One region of the Geodermatophilus sp. DSM 44513 genome, then DNA from elsewhere that is predicted to be linked to it. Evidence: riboswitches for the same ligand, from Rfam matches in the RefSeq annotation. Region 1 holds a riboswitch; each other region holds the start of a gene.
The links. Region 1 has a riboswitch for cyclic di-AMP ahead of RTG05_RS00620 (aggregation-promoting factor C-terminal-like domain-containing protein). Riboswitches for the same ligand answer to the same signal wherever they lie in the genome.

Region 1 (4,484 bases):
GCCGATCCCGATAAGCGGATCCACCACTCGGTCGAACTGTTATCTATCCCCCTTCACTCCGTTTCCCTCACCGGCAGGATTTTTTGGCTTACGAAGTCGTCTTCCCTCAATTGTGAAAGCGATGACGGACACGCAGAGCAGAGCCACTCGTACACCGCTTAGCCAAGCTGAGTCATCCTCCTCGTTGACGAAGTAGAGGACGCTGCCCAAGAAGAGGGTGACTGCACCGATCCAGGAGTACATACTTCGTCTGACATCAGGACCCACGCCTACTTCTCCCTACTCTCAACTGAATTCACAACCGATGCCAGCGATTCCGAGGGCTCTGCCCCCGTAGACAACGCCAGTCTTCACCGCAAAGGACTGGGGACTGAAAGACAAAGCAGCACCCAAGATGGCTCCACTGCGACAGAAGAAGGTCTTGACGCTGTACTTGTTGGGCCCGGGGTCGGTCGCTCCGCAGTAATAGCCGCCGGTCGAAGAGTTCACGAAACACCGCTCCAACCCGAGTGGGTCCACGAAGTTGATCGGATTGCTGGCGGCGTATTCGTAGCGGTTGGCGCGGCGGGGATCGCCGAGAGTCTCTAGGGCGTCTTGCTGGGTGAAGCGGCCGACGACGGGGTCGTACCAGCGCTGGCCGGAGCGGACGAGGTCGGGGTCGCGGTCGATGGTGCCGCCGGCGTAGCCGAACAGTTGGTAGGACTTGATGGCCGAGGCGTTGACGCCGGTGGCGGTCATGCTGTCCCAGGGGTCATAGGTGTAGGCGGCGGTCTGGGCGCCGGTGTGGTTGATGGTGGCGACGATGGAGCCCAGGCCGTCGAGGGCGAGGTAGTGGGCGTTGGCACAACGATAGCCAGCGGGGTGCCCTGGGCAGTCCCTGGAGATAGCTGAGGCGGCTGCCCCCGTCGGTGTAGGACTCGACCACCGGCAGGCCGGCGTCATCGGTGCGGCCGTAGGTGTAGGTGCGTCCGCGGCCATCGGTGATCAGTTCGGTCTGGTCGGTGCTGGCGTAGGTGTAGGCACCGCCGCTGTAGCCGTCGGTGAAGCCGGTGAGCTGGCCGGCGCCGTTGTAGGTGTAGGAGCCGTGGCTGTCGGCGGTGGTGTTGCTGGCGGCGTCGGGGGAGCAGCCAGCCACAGCCAACCTCGAGGGGAGAAGAGACGGGACTGAGCACCAGTCCATGAGGCATTATGTGCTCAAGCTGCGATGACACGCTGTTCAACACGCCGTACTCGGAGCGGCGGACCGGTCCGGCCGACGACCACCCGTCGCCTCGTTCCACCTACCGTGACTCCTGCCCGTCCCGGCAGTGAGGATCACCCGACTGCAGACCTCCCCCACGTCAGGGCCGTCGCGGACGGTGAGCCGGTGAGCGCGTGTCCCGGTGTGTCGTCGGCCTGTCGCCGGACGGGACGGAAAGGTCCGCCCCAGCGTTTGTCACGGGATGGTCACGGCCTTACGTTCTGGGCGTCCGGACGGTCGTCTCCTCCCCAGCCGGGGAGCCCGCGCCGGATGCCGCCGAGTCGCACACGCGAGCCGGGGACCCACCTGTACCACCGGGGTGAGTCCCGCTCCCGGACACCCGGGAGCGGGTAGGGCACTCCCAGCCCGAACCCGTCAGCTGACCTGGTAGGCGGCCAGGGGAGAACGGAGCACCACCGCGCGCCCGGGGCCATCTCGCCCCCGCGCCCACAGGTCCGGGACCGTCGCGCTCCCGCCTGCCCTCGACCAGGACCCAGCCGTCGCACGGCACCCCTGCAGCCGGACCGAGTCCGCCGTCCGGCCGGTGCCGCACGCCCGGCTGCCGATCCCTGCCCGTCCCGGCCTCGAGCCACGACTCCCCCGTCCGACCCGCACCCCACGCGCCGTCGGCCGTCGACGCGCGCGCCCACGCGAACAGCACCCCAGGAGACCCGCCCGATGCACGCACGCACCAGCACCCGCCGCGCCCTGCACCTGCTCACCGCAGCCGGCACCATGACCGTCGCACTGACCTTCACCGGCCAGGCCGTCGCCCAGGCCACCCCGGGTGACTCCGGCCGGGGCTGGGACGGGAACCGCTCCGACGGCGACCGGCAGCGGTGGGACCGCGACGACGCGGCCGACGCCCCCGCTCCCGCCGCGGAGGCCGCCGCACCGGCGGAGGCCCCCGCGCCCGCCCCGGCACCCGCGCCCGCGCCGGCCCCGGCGCCTGCACCGGCTCCCGCCCCGGCGCCTGCCCCCGCCGCCACCGGGACGCAGGCCTACAAGGACTACGCCGCCGGCCAGGTCGGGGACGCCGCCCAGTTCGACTGCCTCGACGTGCTGTGGGAGGCCGAGAGCGGCTGGAACCCGGACGCGCAGAACCCCACCAGCACGGCCTACGGCATCGCCCAGTTCCTCGACTCGACCTGGGCGGCCACCGGCATCGCCAAGACGTCGGACCCGTACCGGCAGATCGACGCCGGCCTCATCTACATCGAGGACCGCTACGGCAGCCCCTGCGCGGCCTGGTCCTTCCACGAGGCCAACAACTGGTACTGAGCACCGGCCGCTGACCGGTCGCCCGTGCCCCCCGACCGGGGCACGGGCGACCGGGCGGCGGACTCCCGGCCCCCTGCAGGGGCCCGTCGCGAGCGCGCGAGGGGCGGGGGTCCTCCGTCAGGCCGGGGCGAGAGCCATTGCCTCGGCGGTGAGCTCGACGGAGCGCAGCCGGCCCTCCACACCGGGGAACTGGTGGGCGACGATGAGTTCGTCGGCACCGGCCTCGGCCGCGAAGGCGGTCAGGTACCGGCGCACCTCGTCCGGCGTGCCGACGGCGGTGTGGGTCAGCATCGAGTCCACGTGCACCCCCGCGCCACCCTCGAGCAGCAGCTGGGCCTCGTCGTCCGACATCGGGCGGCCACGGCCGAACAGGCCCACGGCCAGCCGGCGCCGGGCGGCGCCGAAGGCCTCCTGCGCGGCTTCGTGGGTGTCCGCGGCCACCGCGTTCACACCGGCGATCACGTACGGGGCGTCCAGCTGCGCCGACGGGCGGAACTCCCGCCGGTAGGCCTCCACGGCCGGGCGCAGCATCGCCGGGGCGAAGTGCGAGGCGAAGGCGTAGGGCAGGCCCAGCGCGGCGGCCAGCGTGGCGCCGAACGTCGAGGACCCCAGGATGTACAGCGGGACGTTCGAGCCCCGGCCGGGGACGGCGTGCACGCCCGGCACCCGGGACTCCCCGGTCAGGTACCCCTGCAGCTCCAGCACGTCCTGCGGGAAGCGGTCGGCCGAGCCCGGGTCGCGGCGCAGTGCGTACATGGTGTTCTGGTCCGAGCCCGGCGCGCGGCCCAGCCCGAGGTCGATCCGGCCGGGGTGGGCGGCGTCCAGGGTGCCGAACTGCTCGGCGACGGTCAGCGGCGAGTGGTTGGGCAGCATGACGCCGCCGGCACCCAGCCGGATCGTCGAGGTGTGCGCGCCGACGTGCGCGATGAGCACGCTGGTCGCCGAGGAGGCGATGGTCGGCATGTTGTGGTGCTCGGCGTACCAGACCCGGCGGTAGCCGGACCGTTCGGCCTGCTGGGCCAGGGCGACGCTGGCGGCGATGCTCTCGGCCGGCGTCTGCCCCCGGGAGATCGGCGCCAGGTCCAGGACGGACAGCGGGGTGCTCATGCCGGGCCCAACCACCGCCGTCCCGCCGTCCTTCCCACCGCTCAGGCGGCCAGCGCGGGCTGCCGGTCGCCGGCGGCCACCAGTGCCGCGTAGCGACCGCCCCGGGCCAGCAGCTCCTCGTGCGTGCCGGTCTCCACGACCCGGCCGGCGTCGAGGACGGCGATCCGGTCCGCGTGCCGCACGGTGGACAGCCGGTGCGCGATGGTGATCGTCGTCCGCCCCCGGGCGGCCTCGTCCAGCGCGGCCTGCACCGCCCGCTCGGTCCCGGTGTCCAGCGCGCTGGTGGCCTCGTCGAGCACCAGCACGCGCGGGTCGCGCAGCAGCGTGCGGGCGATGGCCAGCCGCTGCTTCTCCCCGCCGGAGAACCGGTGCCCGCGGGCGCCGACGACGGTGTCGTAGCCCTCGGGCAGGCCGACGACCACGTCGTGGACCTGCGCGCGGCGGGCGGCGTCCTCGATCTCGGCGTCGGTCGCCTCGGGCCGGGCGTGCCGCAGGTTCTCCCGCACGGTCGTGTGCAGCAGGTAGGTCTCCTGCGCCACCACGCCGACCACCCGGGACAGCGTGTCCAGCGACAGGTCGCGCAGGTCGACGCCGTCGACGGTGACCCGGCCGGCGGTGGGGTCGGCCAGCCGGGCGACCAGCGAGGCCAGCGTGGATTTGCCCGAGCCGGTGGGGCCGACCAGCGCCAGGGTCGTGCCGGCGGGGACGGCGAGGTCGACGCCGTCCAGGGCCGGCCGGTGCCCGTCGGGGTAGGTGAACGACACGCCCTCCAGGCGCACGTCGCCGCGGACGCCGGCCGGGTCCAGCGGCACCGGGTCGGCCGGGTCGTCGACCTCCACGGGCAGGTCGAGGTACT
Region 2 (4,484 bases), 2.2 Mb from region 1:
GTCCGACCACCCCCGTCTGACCCCGACCCGCCTGGAGGAAGCCGTGCCCGAGGTCGAACCGGCGCTGGGAGCCGGCCCGCTGCTGCTCATCGCGGCGGCCGCGGTCGGCGTCCTGCTGTTCCTGATCATGAAGCTGAAGCTGCACGCGTTCCTGGCGCTGGTGCTGGTCAGCCTGCTGGTGGCGCTGGCCACCCGGATCCCGCTCGAGGACGTGGTCAGCACGCTGACCTCCGGCTTCGGGTCGACACTGGCCAGCGTCGCGCTGCTGGTCGGGCTCGGCGCGATGCTCGGCCGGCTGCTGGAGCACAGCGGCGGGGCGCAGGTGCTCGCCGACAGCCTGATCGGCCGGTTCGGCGAGCAGCGCGCGCCGCTGGCCCTCGGCGTGGCCGCGCTGCTGTTCGGCTTCCCGATCTTCTTCGACGCCGGCCTCGTGGTGTTCCTGCCGATCCTGTTCACCGTCGCCGCCCGGCTCGGTGGCTCGCTGCTGACCTACGGCCTCCCGGTGGCCGGCGCCTTCGCCGTCATGCACGCCTTCGTGCCCCCGCACCCCGGCCCGGTCGCCGCCGCCGAGCTGATCGGCGCCGACATCGGCCTGGTCCTGGTCTTCGGGCTGCTCGTCGGGCTGCCCACCTGGTACCTCGGCGGCTACCTGTTCGGCCTGTGGGCCGGCCGCCGCTACGACGTCGCGGTGCCGGACATCCTGAGCGAGGCCAAGCCGCTGGACGACACCCCCGACCCCTCGGTCGAGGGCACCTCCCCGGGCGTGGCCGCAGGCGCCGGAGGGCGGACCGGCACGGCCACCCGCCCGGCCCCGCCCCGCTTCGGCACCGTCGTCGGCATCCTGCTGCTGCCGCTCGTGCTGATCTTCCTCAACACCGGGCTGACCACGCTGGCCACCGCCGGCGCGCTGGAGGAGACCTCGCTGCTGGTGCGCACCGGCCAGCTGCTCGGCGCCACCCCGGTCGCCCTGCTGGTCACCGTGCTCGTGGCGATGGTCGTCCTCGGCGTGCGCCGGGGGGAGAGCGCCGGGCAGGTCGAGTCCATCGTGAACAGCGCCCTGGGCCCGGTGTGCGCGATCATCCTCATCACCGGCGCCGGCGGCATGTTCGGCGGCGTGCTGCGGGCCAGCGGCATCGGGACGGCGCTGGCCGACGTCCTCGGCGACATCGGGCTGCCGGTCATCGTCGCGGCGTTCGTCATCTCGGTGCTGCTGCGGGTGGCCCAGGGGTCGGCGACGGTGGCGCTGACCACCGCGGCCGGGCTCATGGCCCCGGTCGTGGAGGCGACCGAGGGGCTCTCCTCGGTCGACCTCGCGCTCATCGTCATCGCCATCGCCGGTGGCGCGACCGTGCTCTCGCACGTCAACGACTCCGGGTTCTGGCTGGTCAGCCGGTTCTTCCGGATGGACGAGAAGACGACGCTCAAGACCTGGACGGTGATGGAGACCCTGCTGGGCACCATCGGCTTCCTCATCGCCCTGGTGCTGAGCCTGTTCCTGTGAGCGCCCCCGGCCCGGGACGTCCCGGTGCCGCGCCGCAGCTCCCGCAGGGCGGCCGACGCTGCGAGGTTCCTCACGGGACGGCTGGGGTCCGCGGGATTGTCACGGTCGGGTGACGCCCCTTACGGTGGCTCCCGTCCGGTCGGTCGTGTCCTCCCCGTCGGGGGAGCCCGGTCGGACGCCGCCGAGTCGCATCCGTCCCGCGGACGCGAGCCGGGGACCCACCGCACGTCTGGGGTGAATCCCGCCCGCGCGCACCCCGCGCGAGCCGGTAGGGCTGCTTCCCGCCCGAACCCGTCAGCTGACCCGGTAGGCGGCATCCGGAAGGAACGGAGCACTCCGCATGTCCCGCCCACGGGCCCTCGCGGTCCGCCGGTGCACCCGGCCGCACGCACCCCGCGTCCCCTCCCCGGCCTGCTGACCGGCACCTGACCGCGCTCGCCGGCAGACACCTCCGCCGGCGGCCCCGTGCACCGCCGCCCCCGGCCGCCCTCCCCGACGGGAGGAGCGGCCCCCGCGCGCCCTCTCGCCCCGGAGCTCCCTCCCCGATGGACACCCAGCACCTCCCGGCCGTCCCGGCCGACCAGCCCGCCACCCGTGCCGCCCGCCGCCGCTCGCGGCCGCCCGGCCGGCGCCCGGCCGTCCTGCTGGCCACCGCCGCCGCGGGCGCCGTCGTCGTCCACACCCTGCTCGGCGGCCCGCCGGCGGCCGAGGCGGAGCGCCCGGCCGAGACGGTCACCGCCTCGGTGAGCGTCGCCGAGCAGCTGGGCATCACCGCCGAGGCCGCGCAGCGGCCGCTGACCGCCCCGGCGCCCCCCGAGCTGGCCCCGCTGGAGGACCTCGCCGCCTCCCGCAGCGACCGCGCGGCCGCCGAGGCGCAGGCCGCGCAGGTCCAAGCCGCGGCCGAGCAGGCCGAGCGGGACCGCCTGGCCGCGGAGCAGGCCGCCGCGGAGAGGGCGGCCGCGGAGGCCGCCGCCCGGGAGGCCGCCGAGCGGGCTGCCGCCGAGGCCGCCGCCGAGGCCGCTGCCCGTGAGGAGGCCGCCGCCGCGGAGCGCGAGGCCGCCGAGCGTGAGGAGGCCACCCCCGCCGCGGCCGCCCCCGCCGCCGCGCCGAAGAGCTCCTCGTCCGCCGCGCCCAAGGGCTCCTTCAAGGAGTACGCGCTGGCGCAGGTCGGCAGCGCCGAGCAGTTCTCCTGCCTGGAGGAGCTGTGGGGCAAGGAGAGCGGCTGGAACCCCAATGCGCAGAACCCCACCAGCACCGCCTACGGCATCCCGCAGTTCCTCGACTCGACCTGGAAGAGCACCGGCATCGCCAAGACGTCGGACGGCTACCGACAGATCGACGCCGGCCTGGTCTACATCGAGAACCGCTACGGCAGCCCGTGCGGCGCCTGGTCGCACTCGCAGGCCAAGGGCTGGTACTGAGCAGGCCGGTCCAGCGCGTCAGCCGCGCGGGGCGTACATGATCAGGGCCACGCCGGCCAGGCAGACCAGGGCGCCGGCGACGTCGAAGCGGTCGGGTCGGTAGCCGTCCAGCACCACGCCCCAGGCCAGGCTGCCGGCGACGAACACCCCGCCGTAGGCGGCCAGGACCCGGCCGAACGCGGCGTCCGGCTGCAGGGTGGCGACGAACCCGTAGGCCCCGAGCGCCACCACGCCCAGGCCGATCCACAGCCAGCCGCGGTGTTCCCGGACGCCCTGCCAGACCAGCCAGGCACCGCCGATCTCCAGCAGGGCGGCGGCGAGGAAGAGGACGACGGAGCGGGCGACCAGCACGGCCGCATGCTCCCAGGCGGGTCGGCGTCCGGGTGCCGGAGCGTGGTGGACTGCCCGGCGTGACCGTGCGCCCCGTCCCGTCCGGCTTCGTGCGCGCGCACACCCAGGTCCGCCGGCCCTCGCTGGTGCCGGAGGTGCGGCTGCACGTCGCCGACGACGTCGTCGCGCTGTGGGAGGCCATGGAGGCCGCCGACGGCGGCGCGGGGGAGGCGCCGCCGTTCTGGGCCGCCGCCTGGCCCGGCGGCCAGGCGCTGGCCCGGTACGTGCTGGACACCCCGGCGGCGGTCGCCGGTCGGGCCGTCCTCGACCTGGGCTCGGGCAGCGGGCTGGTGGCGCTGGCCGCCCGCCTCGCCGGCGCCCGGTCGGTGCTGGCCAGCGACGTCGACCCGTTCAGCCGCACCGCGGTGGGCGTCAACGCCGGCCTCAACGGCGTGGCGGGGATCAGCGTCACCGGCGACGTCCTCGGCCGGGACCCGGTGGGCGCGGACGTCGTCCTGGCCGGCGACGTCTGCTACGACCGGGAGATGACCGAGCGGGTGCTGCCGTTCCTGGACCGGGCGCGGGCCCGCGGCTGCGCGGTGTACGTCGGCGACCCGGGCCGCCCCTACCTCCCGCACGACCGCTTGGAGGCGGTCGCGGTCTACGACGTCCCGGAGACCGAGGGCCCCGGCCCCCGGCGGACGACGGTCTGGCGGCTGCCCTGAGCGGAGCGGCCGCGGGCGGCACGGAGGGCCAGCAGGCCGTAGCCGACCAGGTTGGGCGCCAGCGCGACGGTGTAGATGCCGGCCTGGACGGCGGGGGCGGCCACGTCCAGGCCGAGCGGGCCGACGACGTGGTGGCCCAGGAAGCCGCCGGTGTAGGGCCCGGCACCGGCCCGCTCGCGCAGCGCCAGCTCCAGCTCGGTCAGCGGGCAGGGCGCGCCGGCCAGGTGCACCGCGAGGATCGCGGCGGACACCGGCGCGTGCAGCAGCAGCACCCGCGGCCGGCGCAGCGCGACCAGCGCGCCCGTGACCATGAGGACGACGGCGAGCGCGTGCACTCCCGCGACCAGGTGCGCCCACAGCACACCCCCAGGGTGGCACGCCCGACCCGTCCGGGCGGCCGCCCGCCGGCCGGCGGCCTCTCGCGCGCGGGAGTCCACGGGGGCGAGGATGGGCCCATGAGTGAGCAGGACCCCGCCGGCGCGGACCCCGGCCCGGGCAGCCGGGTGG
Region 3 (4,484 bases), 2.3 Mb from region 1:
GGCGCACCGGCCCAGGCCGCCGTCACCCACGACTGGACCGGTGTGGCCCAGTGCGAGTCCGGCGGCGACTGGGACATCAACACCGGCAACGGCTACTACGGCGGACTGCAGTTCAGCCCGTCCACCTGGGCGGCCTTCGGGGGGACGGCGTTCGCCCCGCGCGCGGACCTGGCCACCCCCGCCCAGCAGATCGAGATCGCCGAGAAGGTCCTCGTCGGCCAGGGCATCGGCGCGTGGCCGACCTGCGGGAAGCGGCTGACCGACGGCACCACCCCGGCCGCCGCCACCGGGGCCGCCGCCGCCGGGGCCGCCGCCGCCGGGGCTGCCGCCGCCGGGGCTGCCGCCGCCGGGGCTGCCGCCGCCGGGGCGCCGGCCCCCGATTCCGTGGCCACCGACGAGGCCCCGGCCGCCACCACCGAGGGTGCCGACGCCGCCGACCACACCGTCGCGCGCGGCGACACCCTGGCGGGCATCGCCGCCGCCCACGGCCAGTCGTGGCGGGAGCTCTACCAGCGCAACGCGGCGGTCATCGGCGCCGACCCCGACCGCATCCGCCCGGGCCAGGTGCTGCGCACCGCCGGGTCCGCCGACGCGGCGGACACCGGTGGGCGGCACGCCTCCGGTGGCCGGCACGCCGCCGGCGGCTGGCGCGACGCCGGGACCGGCACCGGCCAGTGGCGCAGCACCGGGACGTCCGCCGTGGCCCCTGCCGCGGCCACCACCTCGACCGCTGCCACCGCCGTGACCCCGGCGGTCGGGGCGGCGCCGGCCCCGGTCGTCCAGGCGGCCGCCCCCGCGGTGCAGGCGGCGCCGACCCCGGCCGCCACCCCGGCCGCCACCCCGGCCGCCACGGCCACCGCGATCATCACCAACAGCGCCGGCCCGGTCCGGCCGCAGGTGCAGGCCGCCGCCGACCGGGTGGTCAGCGAGGTGCGCGGGGCCAGCCTGATCACCATCGGCGGCACGCGGGCCAGCGCGACCGACCCGAACGGCCACCCGGCCGGGCTGGCCCTGGACTACATGGTCGGCTCCGACGCCGCCCTCGGGGACGCGATCGTCGCCTTCCACCTCGAGCACTGGGAGGAGCTCGGCGTGGACTACGTCATCTGGCAGCAGCGGATCCTGACCTCGCCGACCGGTGCCTGGAAGGCGATGGCCGACCGCGGCAGCGCGACGGCCAACCACATGGACCACCCGCACGTGAACTACCGGGGCTGACCTCCCCGGCCCGGGGTGTGGTCAGAGCAGCCGGTCGAGGTCGTCGGGGCCCGGGCCGGTGCCGCCGGAGTCCGGCAGTGGCGAGGTCTCGGGCAGGTCCTCCCCGGGCGGCTCGGGCTCGACCGGCCCCTCGGCGTACAGGGTGTCCGGGTCCCGCGGGTCCATCTCGGTCATGGGTGGGGGGTGCCCGCCGCGGGCCCCGGGAACCGCCGGCCACGGCACCGGCCGGACCGCACGGACACCGGTTGCGGGACCGACCGGTCCGCCGCATGCTCTCCCCGGGCGGGGCCCTGGGAGGGACCCGGGTGCAGCCCCGCCCGCCAACTCCCGTCGCCCGCGCCGCCCGCCGTCCCCGGCGGTGCCGCGACGTGTCCTGCACCACGGTCGGCCCGCGGCCGATTGTCACGGCCGGGTCACGGCCCTATGGTGTCCGCGTCCGGTCGGTCGTCACCTCTGCACCACGCAGGCCCGAGCGGACGCCGCCGAGTCGCCCACCGGGCGAGCCGGGGACCCACCGCAGCACTGGGGTGAATCCGCTCCTGGACGCACGTCCGGGAGCCGTAGGGCCACTTCCCGCCCGAACCCGTCAGCTAACCCGGTAGGCGGCCACCGGAAGAACGGAGAGCCGCCGGATGGCGTGCCGCTGCCCTGCTCCACCCCGCCGGCCGCGCTCCCGGGTGCCCGCCCGCACCTGACCCCCGCCCGACCGCACGCCGCCGTCCGCGCCCCGGCGTCCCGCCGCCCCGGGTCCGAGCACCCCCGCTCGACCGGCACCGAGCCGTCTCCCCCCGGTGGTCCCCGGCGTCCCCGCACGGCCGCGGTCGGCCCTGCCCGCACCCCCTCCGCGGCGCCCGTGCGCCCGCACGGTCCCGCCGCGCCCCGACCCCGGAGAACCCGCACCCCCATGGACCGACCCACCCCGTCCCGAGGCCGCGCTGCCCGCCGCCTCCGCCTGCCCGCTCCCGTCCGCCGTCCGGCCGTCTACCTGGGGGTGGCCACGGCCGGCGCCGTCCTGGTCGGCGTCGTCGTCGGTGCCGAGCCGGCCGCCCAGGCCGAGGCCGTCCGGCCCGCCCCGGCGGAGACGGTCAGCGTCGCCCGGGCGCTGGGGCTGACCGGTGCTCCCGCACCCGTCGACGCGGTGCAGGAGCTGCAGCCGCTGCAGGACCTGGCCGCCAGCCGCAGCAGCCGCGAGGCCGCCCAGACCGCCGCCCAGCAGGCCCAGGCCGCCGCCGACCAGGCCGAGCTGGCCCGGCGGGAGGCCGAGGCCCGCGCGGCCGCCGAGGCCGTGGCTGCCGCGGAGGCCGCCGCCCGCGCCGCCGCCGAGGCCGCTGCCGCCGAGGCCGCCGCCGCGGAGGCCGCTGCCGCCGAGGCCGCCGCGCCGAGCCGGGCGGCGACGCCGTCCGCGGCGACGACGGCCCCGGCGGCACCGGCCGCGGCCGGTGCGGTCGCGAGGATCACCAACAACGCCGGGCCGGTGAAGCCCGTCGTCCAGGCGGCGGCGAACGCGGTCGTCAGCAACGTGCCCGGCGCCGCCGGGATCACCCTGGGCGGCACCCGGGCCAGCGCCGCCGACCCGGGCGGGCACCCCTCGGGCCTGGCGCTGGACTACATGGTCGGCTCGAACTCCGCCCTCGGGGACGCGATCGTGGCCTACCACGTCGCGCACTGGGAGGAGCTCGGCGTGGACTACCTCATCTGGGAGCAGCGGATGCTGTCCTCGCCGTCCGGCTCCTGGAAGGCGATGGCCGACCGTGGCAGCGCCACCGCCAACCACATGGACCACCCGCACGTGAACTACCGGGGCTGAGCCGCCCGGTCCCCGGCCGGCCTGGTTATCGCGGGTCCGGCCGGGGCAGGAGGGCACCGTGCCGAGCAGCCGTCCCGTCCCGCCGACCCTCGTCGACGCCAACCGGCTGTGGGTCGACTCCCGTGTCCGCGCGCTGGTGCAGCGCCGCGTCGAGGCGCCCGTCCTGCTCCGGCTGGGCGGGCCTGTCCCCGGGGGTCGGGTGCTGGAGCTGGGCACCGGGCGCCGCGGCACCGGCCTGCGCCTGGCGCTGGAGGTCTTCGGCGCCGCGCACGCCGACGGCGTGGAGCGGTACCCGGCCAGTGTCGCGGCCTGCCGGGCGGCGGTGCGCGACCTGGGCGCGCGGGTCGACGTGCGGGAGGGCGACGCCACCGCGCTGACCCTGCCGACGGCGTCCTACGACGCGGTGTTCGCCCACCACGTGCTGCACCACACCCCGGCCTGGCGCGACGTCGTCCGGGAGGCCGCCCGGCTGCTGCGCCCGGGCGGGCGGTTCTACTCGTGCGAGATGACGGCCCGCTTCGTGGACAGCCGGCCGCTGCGGGCGGTGTCCCACCACCCCGCCGACGGCGACCGGCCGACCCCGGACGGCCTCGCGGACGCCTGCCGGGCCGCCGGGCTGGGCGTCACCGGCCAGGAGACCCGGCTGGCCGGCTGCTGGACGGCGCTGGTCGCGACCCGGCCGTGAGCGCCGGCTCCCCGCCGGCCGCGACCGTCCGCACCGCGCTGGGGCTGCTGCGCCGGCACGCCGGCCCGGCCTACCTGGCCGCGCTGGCCGCCACGCTGGTCAACACCGTGCCCGACGTGGCCCGCCAGGTGCTGGTGCTGGACGACCCGCGGCTGGGCGCCGCGCTCGCCGTCGACGCCGTGGGGTTCGCGACCGGCCTGGTCGCCCAGCTGTGGGTGACCGGCGTCGTGGCCGCGCTGGCCGCCGGCGGGGGAGCGTCCTGGTCCGGCGCGCTGCGGCGCGGCACCGCCCTGGCGGTGCGGGCGCTGCGCGCGGCACCGGCCGCGGTGGCCGTGGGCGTGGTGCTCGGCGGGACGGTGTCCGCGCTGCTGACCCTGCCCGCCTCGGTGGCCGCCCTCGGCCCGGACGGGGTGCTCGGGCCGCTGGGCTCGCCGGGTGCCGGCGCCTTCACCGTCGCGACCGTCAGCGACGTGGTGGCCAGCGTCGTCACCCTGCCGTTCCTGGCATCGGTGCTGGTCGTCGCGGGCGGCGACCGGTTCACGGCGCGCCCCGGCGGGCAGTGACCGGCCATGACCAGCGAGTGGGACGTCACCCGCAAGACCGTCGGGACGCTGTCGATCTGGGTCGGGACCGCGGCGCTGTGCGCCCCGCGGGCGCTGCCCCGGCTGCTCGGGGCCGCGGAGGAGGGGACGCGGACCGACGTCCTGCTGCCGCTGCTGGTGCGCCTGACCGCGGCGCGCAACATCGCCATGGGCGCGGCGCTGCTGGTCACCC
Region 4 (4,484 bases), 1.9 Mb from region 1:
CCTTGATCTTGCGCTGGTTCTGCGGCTTGCGGGCCTGCTCGACCACCTTCTTGGCCAGACCCGCCTTGATCGCTCCGCTGAACAGTCCCATGGGGTGCCTCCTGTGCTCGTGGTGTCGGCTTCCCCTGAGGAGTGCCCGGGCGGCGACGGCCCAACCGGGACCGACCGTTGCGATCCGGTGTCGGCCACCGCCCGCCGCCTCACCCGGGGTGCAGCACCCGCACCGGGGCGCCGCGGAGGAAGGCGGCCACGTCCTCGACGGCCTCGCCGTAGAACACCGCGTAGGTGTCGCGGGTGACGTAGCCCAGGTGCGGGGTGAGCACGGTGCGCGGCGCGGTGCGCACCGGGGAGTCCGCCGGCAGGGGCTCGCGGTCGTAGACGTCGAGCCCGGCGCCGCCGATGCGGCCCTCGTGCAGGGCGGCGAGCAGGGCGGCCTCGTCGACGATCGGCCCGCGCGAGGTGTTGACCAGGAACGCGGTGGGCTTCATCCGGGCCAGCTCCTCGGCGCCGACCAGCCCGCGGGTGCGCGCGGAGAGCACCAGGTGCACGGTGACGACGTCGGCGGTGGCGAACAGCTCGTCCTTGGCCACGCGGCGGACCCCGGCCTCCGCGGCGCGCTCGGCGGTGAGGTTGGCGCTCCAGGCGACCACGTCCATCCCGAAGGCGGCGCCGATCCGCGCCACCCGGGTGCCCAGGCGGCCGAGGCCGACCACACCGAGGGTGGCACCGGCCAGGTCGGTGCCGACGGTGTGCTGCCAGCCGCCGGCCCGCACCCCGGCGTCCTCCGCGGCGACGTGCCGGGCGACGGCCAGGATGAGCGCCCAGGTCAGCTCGACGGTGCCGGTGGGGTGTGCCCCGGTGCCGCAGACGGTGACCCCGCAGTCGGCCGCCGCGGCCAGGTCGATGGCGCTGTTGCGCGGGCCGGTGGTGACCAGCAGCCGCAGTCGCGGCAGCCGCTGCAGCAGGCCGCGCGGGAAGGGGGTGCGCTCGCGCATGGCGATGACGACGTCGAAGCCGGCCAGCCGCTCGGCGACGGCGTCCTCGTCGTCGAGGTGGTCGGGGAAGCTGACGACGTCGGCGGCCTCCGGCAGCCGTGACCAGTCGGCGAACTCGGCGGCGGCGGACTGGAAGTCGTCGAGCACGGCGATGCGCAGCACGGTGCCCGAGCATGCCGAGCACCCCCGTCCGCGGTGCGGGCGGGGGTGTCCGTCAGGGCCTGCGCCGGGCGCTCAGCGCACCGGGCCGCGGCCGCCTCCCGGCTTCCTGTTCTGCTCGACCAGGCGGGTCACGAACGCCTTGATCTTGGCCTGGTTGTGCGGCTTGCTCGCCTCCTGGACGACCTTCGCCGCGATCCCCGACACCAGCAGTCTGCGCACCATCCCGGCCATGTCCTCGTCCTCTCGCCGTCCACCTGCGGACACCCTCGCGACACCTCTGCCCCGTGTCGGGAGGGCCCAACCACGACTCCGGACAGCAGCACACCGTCAGTCCGTGGTCACCTCGCGTTCGGACGCTCCGCCCCCGACCCAGTTTCCCGACACGCCGCTGACCTGGGGCTTCACCACGAGCCCCCATGGTCATCCACCGCGTCCTCGCAGGTCCGCACGGCGTGTCGCGGTCGACACCGGGAGTGCCCCCCGAGGGCCCCGTCCGCTTTGTCGGAGCGGGAACCCCCCACCTACCGTTCGCGCCGTCCGTCGGGCCGTTCGTCGCCTCCCTGGTGACACCCGCCGGACGCCGCCGAACCGTGGGCCGGTCGATGACCGGCGCGCGGACCGGGGACCCACCGCAGCACTGGGGTGAAGCGCGATCCGTCGCGCCGGGCGACTCCCCCGTCCGAACCCGTCAGCTAACCCGGTAGGCGGTCGTGGAGAACAGGAGACCCGTCGTCGATGACGACTGCCCGCACCACCCTCTCGCGCCGTTCGTTCCGCGGCTCCGTCCGCACCCTCGCCGTCACCGCCGTCGCTGGTGCCGGTCTCGTCCTCGCCCCCCTGCCGGCGTCGGCGAACAGCACCGCCCCCGCCGCAGCGGTCGTCACGGCGGCCCCCGTCGCGGCTCCCAACGGCGCCGCGCAGACCGCCGTCGACACCGCCCTCGCCCAGGTGGGGGACCCGTACACGTGGGGTGCCACCGGCCCCAACGCCTTCGACTGCTCGGGGCTGACCAGCTTCGCGTACAAGGCGGCCGGCGTCTCCATCCCGCGGGTGTCGCGGGACCAGGCGGTGTTCGGCACCGCGGTGGCGAAGTCCGACCTGCAGCCCGGTGACCTGGTGTTCTTCTACAGCCCGGTCTCGCACGTGGGCATGTACATCGGCAACGGCCAGATCGTGCACGCGCCGAGCTGGGGCTCCACCGTCAAGGTGGTGTCGCTGGACTCGATGCCGAGCTACTCCGGCGCCCGCCGGGTCGCCTGACCCGACGCCCGGACCGGTCCCGCCCGGCCACGACGTCGTGGCCGGGCGGGCCGGCGGGTCAGCCCGCGGCGCAGGGGTGCGGCAGGTGGTCGGCCGGTTGCAGCGAGAAGACCGACCCGGCGTCCTGCGGCCCCCGGCGCACCACGAGCAGGCCGTGCCGCACGTCGAGCAGGGCGCGACAGCCCGGGACGGCGGCCAGGGCCACCAGCCGGCCGGGGTCGTGGTTGCGGTAGCGCCACAGCTCCGCTCCCCGGCCGAGCACGACGACGTCGCCCACGGCACCCAGCACGACCACCGGCTCACCGGCACCGCCGCCCTGGTCCAGGTGCCGCCGCAGCCGGGTGGGGTGCACGGCGTGACCGGCGACGCGGACGGTGCACCGCTGCGGCCCGGCCGGGCGGTCGGTCACGGCGCCCTCCATGCGGTGGTGTCCCTCGGTCGGGCCCAGCAGAGCACCGGGACGGGCCGGCGGGGAGGGCGTGGGCTGCGGTCCTCCCCCCGTCGCGTGAGGTCCCCGCGGCGGTCAGCGGCGGCGGTAGAGCCGCGCCGGGCGGCCGACGGCGGGCTTCCGCGGCAGCTCCGAGGAGGGTTCGAGCAGCCGGACGGCGCGCAGCCGGAAGGCGTCCTCGGTCGAGGCGAAGTGGCCGGCCACCGCGTCGTGGACCACCCACAGCTCGTGCAGGGTGAAGGAGTCGGGCAGCAGCCGGCCAGGGTCGGCGCGCTCGGCGTACTCCGCGCGCCCCTGGGCGACGGCCGCCGCGACGACCTCCGGGTGGTCGAAGGGCATCGGCCCGACCTCGCCGACCGGCACCAGCCGCAGCCCCCCGCCGGCGGCCGCCACCACCGGTGCGAGCCGGGCGTGCGGCAGCCACACCGCGTGCGCGACCGACAGCACCCGGCCGCGGGTGTCGCGGTCGACCGCGTCGAAGACCCGTAGCTGCCGCGGCACCACGTCGTCCCCGAGACCGGCCTCCTCCCGCAGCGACCGCGCCACCGACTCGGCGAGCAGCTCGCCCCCGTGCAGGAAGGTGCCGGGCAGTGACCACTGGCCCCGCTTGTGCCCGCCCGCGCGCCGGACCTGCAGGACGGCGAGCTCCCCGCGGTCGTCACCCCGCCCGGTGCGCTCCGGGGGCAGCACGGTGAGGACGGCGGTGTCGACCGCCACCGAGGGCTGGGGGTGGTCCAGCAGCGTCCGCTTCCGCTTCTTGGCCATGCCGCCAGGCTAGCGCTCAGAACCGAGGACACCTCGGTAACCGGTGGTATTCTCAAGCCGACGTCGAGAACACCGGAGGCGGCCGTGGCACCGCGCATCCACCGCTCCTCCCGCGCCGCCGGCGCGCTGGTCGGCTCGGCCGTCGGCGACGCCCTCGGCGCGCCGTTCGAGTTCGGCCCGCCCGGCGCCTTCTCCGCCCGCTTCCCACGACCGGCCCGCGGGTCGCGCACCGAGATGTGCGGCGGCGGGTCGTCGGGCCGGGCACCCGGCGAGTTCACCGACGACACCCAGATGGCGCTGCTCGTCGCGACCTCCCTCCTGGAGCGCGGCGGCCTGGACGAGGCCGACCTGTTCGACCGGTTCCGCACCTGGGCGGCCGCCGGCCCGCCGGACATCGGGAACCAGACCAGCGCCGTCCTCGGCTCGGGCCGGTCCTGGGACGTCGCGGCTGCCGAGCACGTCGCCCGCTCGGGGCACGCGGCCGGCAACGGCTCGCTGATGCGGACCACGCCGGCGGCCATCCGCTTCGCCCGCGAGGGCCGCGACGCCACGATGGACGCCGCCCGCCGGATCTCCGCGCTCACCCACGGCGAGCCGTCGGCCGGCGAGGGCTGCGCGGTGTTCCACGAGCTGGTGCGGGTGGCGCTGGACGGTGGTGACCCGCTCGCGGCGGTCCCCGCGGCGCTGGACGCCGTCGCCCCGGAGCACCGGGACCGGTGGGCGGCCGTGCTGGCCCCGGACTGGGCGCCGTCGATGGCCACGGAGCCCAACGGCGCCGTGTGGCCGACGCTGGGCCAGGCGGTGTGGGCGCTGCGGCAGGGCGGCGGCGTCGAGGCCGTGCTGCGCCGGGTGGT

Region 2: it holds a riboswitch for cyclic di-AMP, as region 1 does, so the genes downstream of both, RTG05_RS12475 (aggregation-promoting factor C-terminal-like domain-containing protein) here and RTG05_RS00620 (aggregation-promoting factor C-terminal-like domain-containing protein) in region 1, are expected to answer to the same signal.
Region 3: it holds a riboswitch for cyclic di-AMP, as region 1 does, so the genes downstream of both, RTG05_RS11540 (VldE C-terminal domain-containing protein) here and RTG05_RS00620 (aggregation-promoting factor C-terminal-like domain-containing protein) in region 1, are expected to answer to the same signal.
Region 4: it holds a riboswitch for cyclic di-AMP, as region 1 does, so the genes downstream of both, RTG05_RS14035 (C40 family peptidase) here and RTG05_RS00620 (aggregation-promoting factor C-terminal-like domain-containing protein) in region 1, are expected to answer to the same signal.

What each region holds. Positions count from the first base shown of each region.
Region 1 covers NZ_CP135963.1:125,063-129,546, reverse strand. Annotated here, with positions in the region: gene RTG05_RS00625 (RHS repeat-associated core domain-containing protein) at 286-942, opposite strand; cyclic di-AMP (ydaO/yuaA leader) riboswitch at 1,505-1,649, shown strand; gene RTG05_RS00620 (aggregation-promoting factor C-terminal-like domain-containing protein) at 1,919-2,521, shown strand; gene RTG05_RS00615 (LLM class flavin-dependent oxidoreductase) at 2,639-3,628, opposite strand; gene RTG05_RS00610 (ABC transporter ATP-binding protein) at 3,670-4,484, opposite strand, start outside.
Region 2 covers NZ_CP135963.1:2,576,282-2,580,765, reverse strand. Annotated here, with positions in the region: gene RTG05_RS12485 (gluconokinase) at 1-20, shown strand, start outside; gene RTG05_RS12480 (GntP family permease) at 44-1,501, shown strand; cyclic di-AMP (ydaO/yuaA leader) riboswitch at 1,671-1,830, shown strand; gene RTG05_RS12475 (aggregation-promoting factor C-terminal-like domain-containing protein) at 2,047-2,922, shown strand; gene RTG05_RS12470 (YnfA family protein) at 2,941-3,273, opposite strand; gene RTG05_RS12465 (class I SAM-dependent methyltransferase) at 3,333-3,977, shown strand; gene RTG05_RS12460 (DUF2784 domain-containing protein) at 3,914-4,339, opposite strand; gene RTG05_RS12455 (hypothetical protein) at 4,433-4,484, shown strand, end outside.
Region 3 covers NZ_CP135963.1:2,390,644-2,395,127, reverse strand. Annotated here, with positions in the region: gene RTG05_RS11550 (LysM peptidoglycan-binding domain-containing protein) at 1-1,218, shown strand, start outside; gene RTG05_RS11545 (hypothetical protein) at 1,240-1,392, opposite strand; cyclic di-AMP (ydaO/yuaA leader) riboswitch at 1,689-1,839, shown strand; gene RTG05_RS11540 (VldE C-terminal domain-containing protein) at 2,123-3,025, shown strand; gene RTG05_RS11535 (class I SAM-dependent methyltransferase) at 3,084-3,710, shown strand; gene RTG05_RS11530 (hypothetical protein) at 3,707-4,273, shown strand; gene RTG05_RS11525 (hypothetical protein) at 4,280-4,484, shown strand, end outside.
Region 4 covers NZ_CP135963.1:2,901,463-2,905,946, forward strand. Annotated here, with positions in the region: gene RTG05_RS14020 (hypothetical protein) at 1-91, opposite strand, end outside; gene RTG05_RS14025 (D-2-hydroxyacid dehydrogenase family protein) at 201-1,157, opposite strand; gene RTG05_RS14030 (hypothetical protein) at 1,230-1,421, opposite strand; cyclic di-AMP (ydaO/yuaA leader) riboswitch at 1,729-1,880, shown strand; gene RTG05_RS14035 (C40 family peptidase) at 1,893-2,417, shown strand; gene RTG05_RS14040 (hypothetical protein) at 2,476-2,826, opposite strand; gene RTG05_RS14045 (NUDIX domain-containing protein) at 2,941-3,630, opposite strand; gene RTG05_RS14050 (ADP-ribosylglycohydrolase family protein) at 3,715-4,484, shown strand, end outside.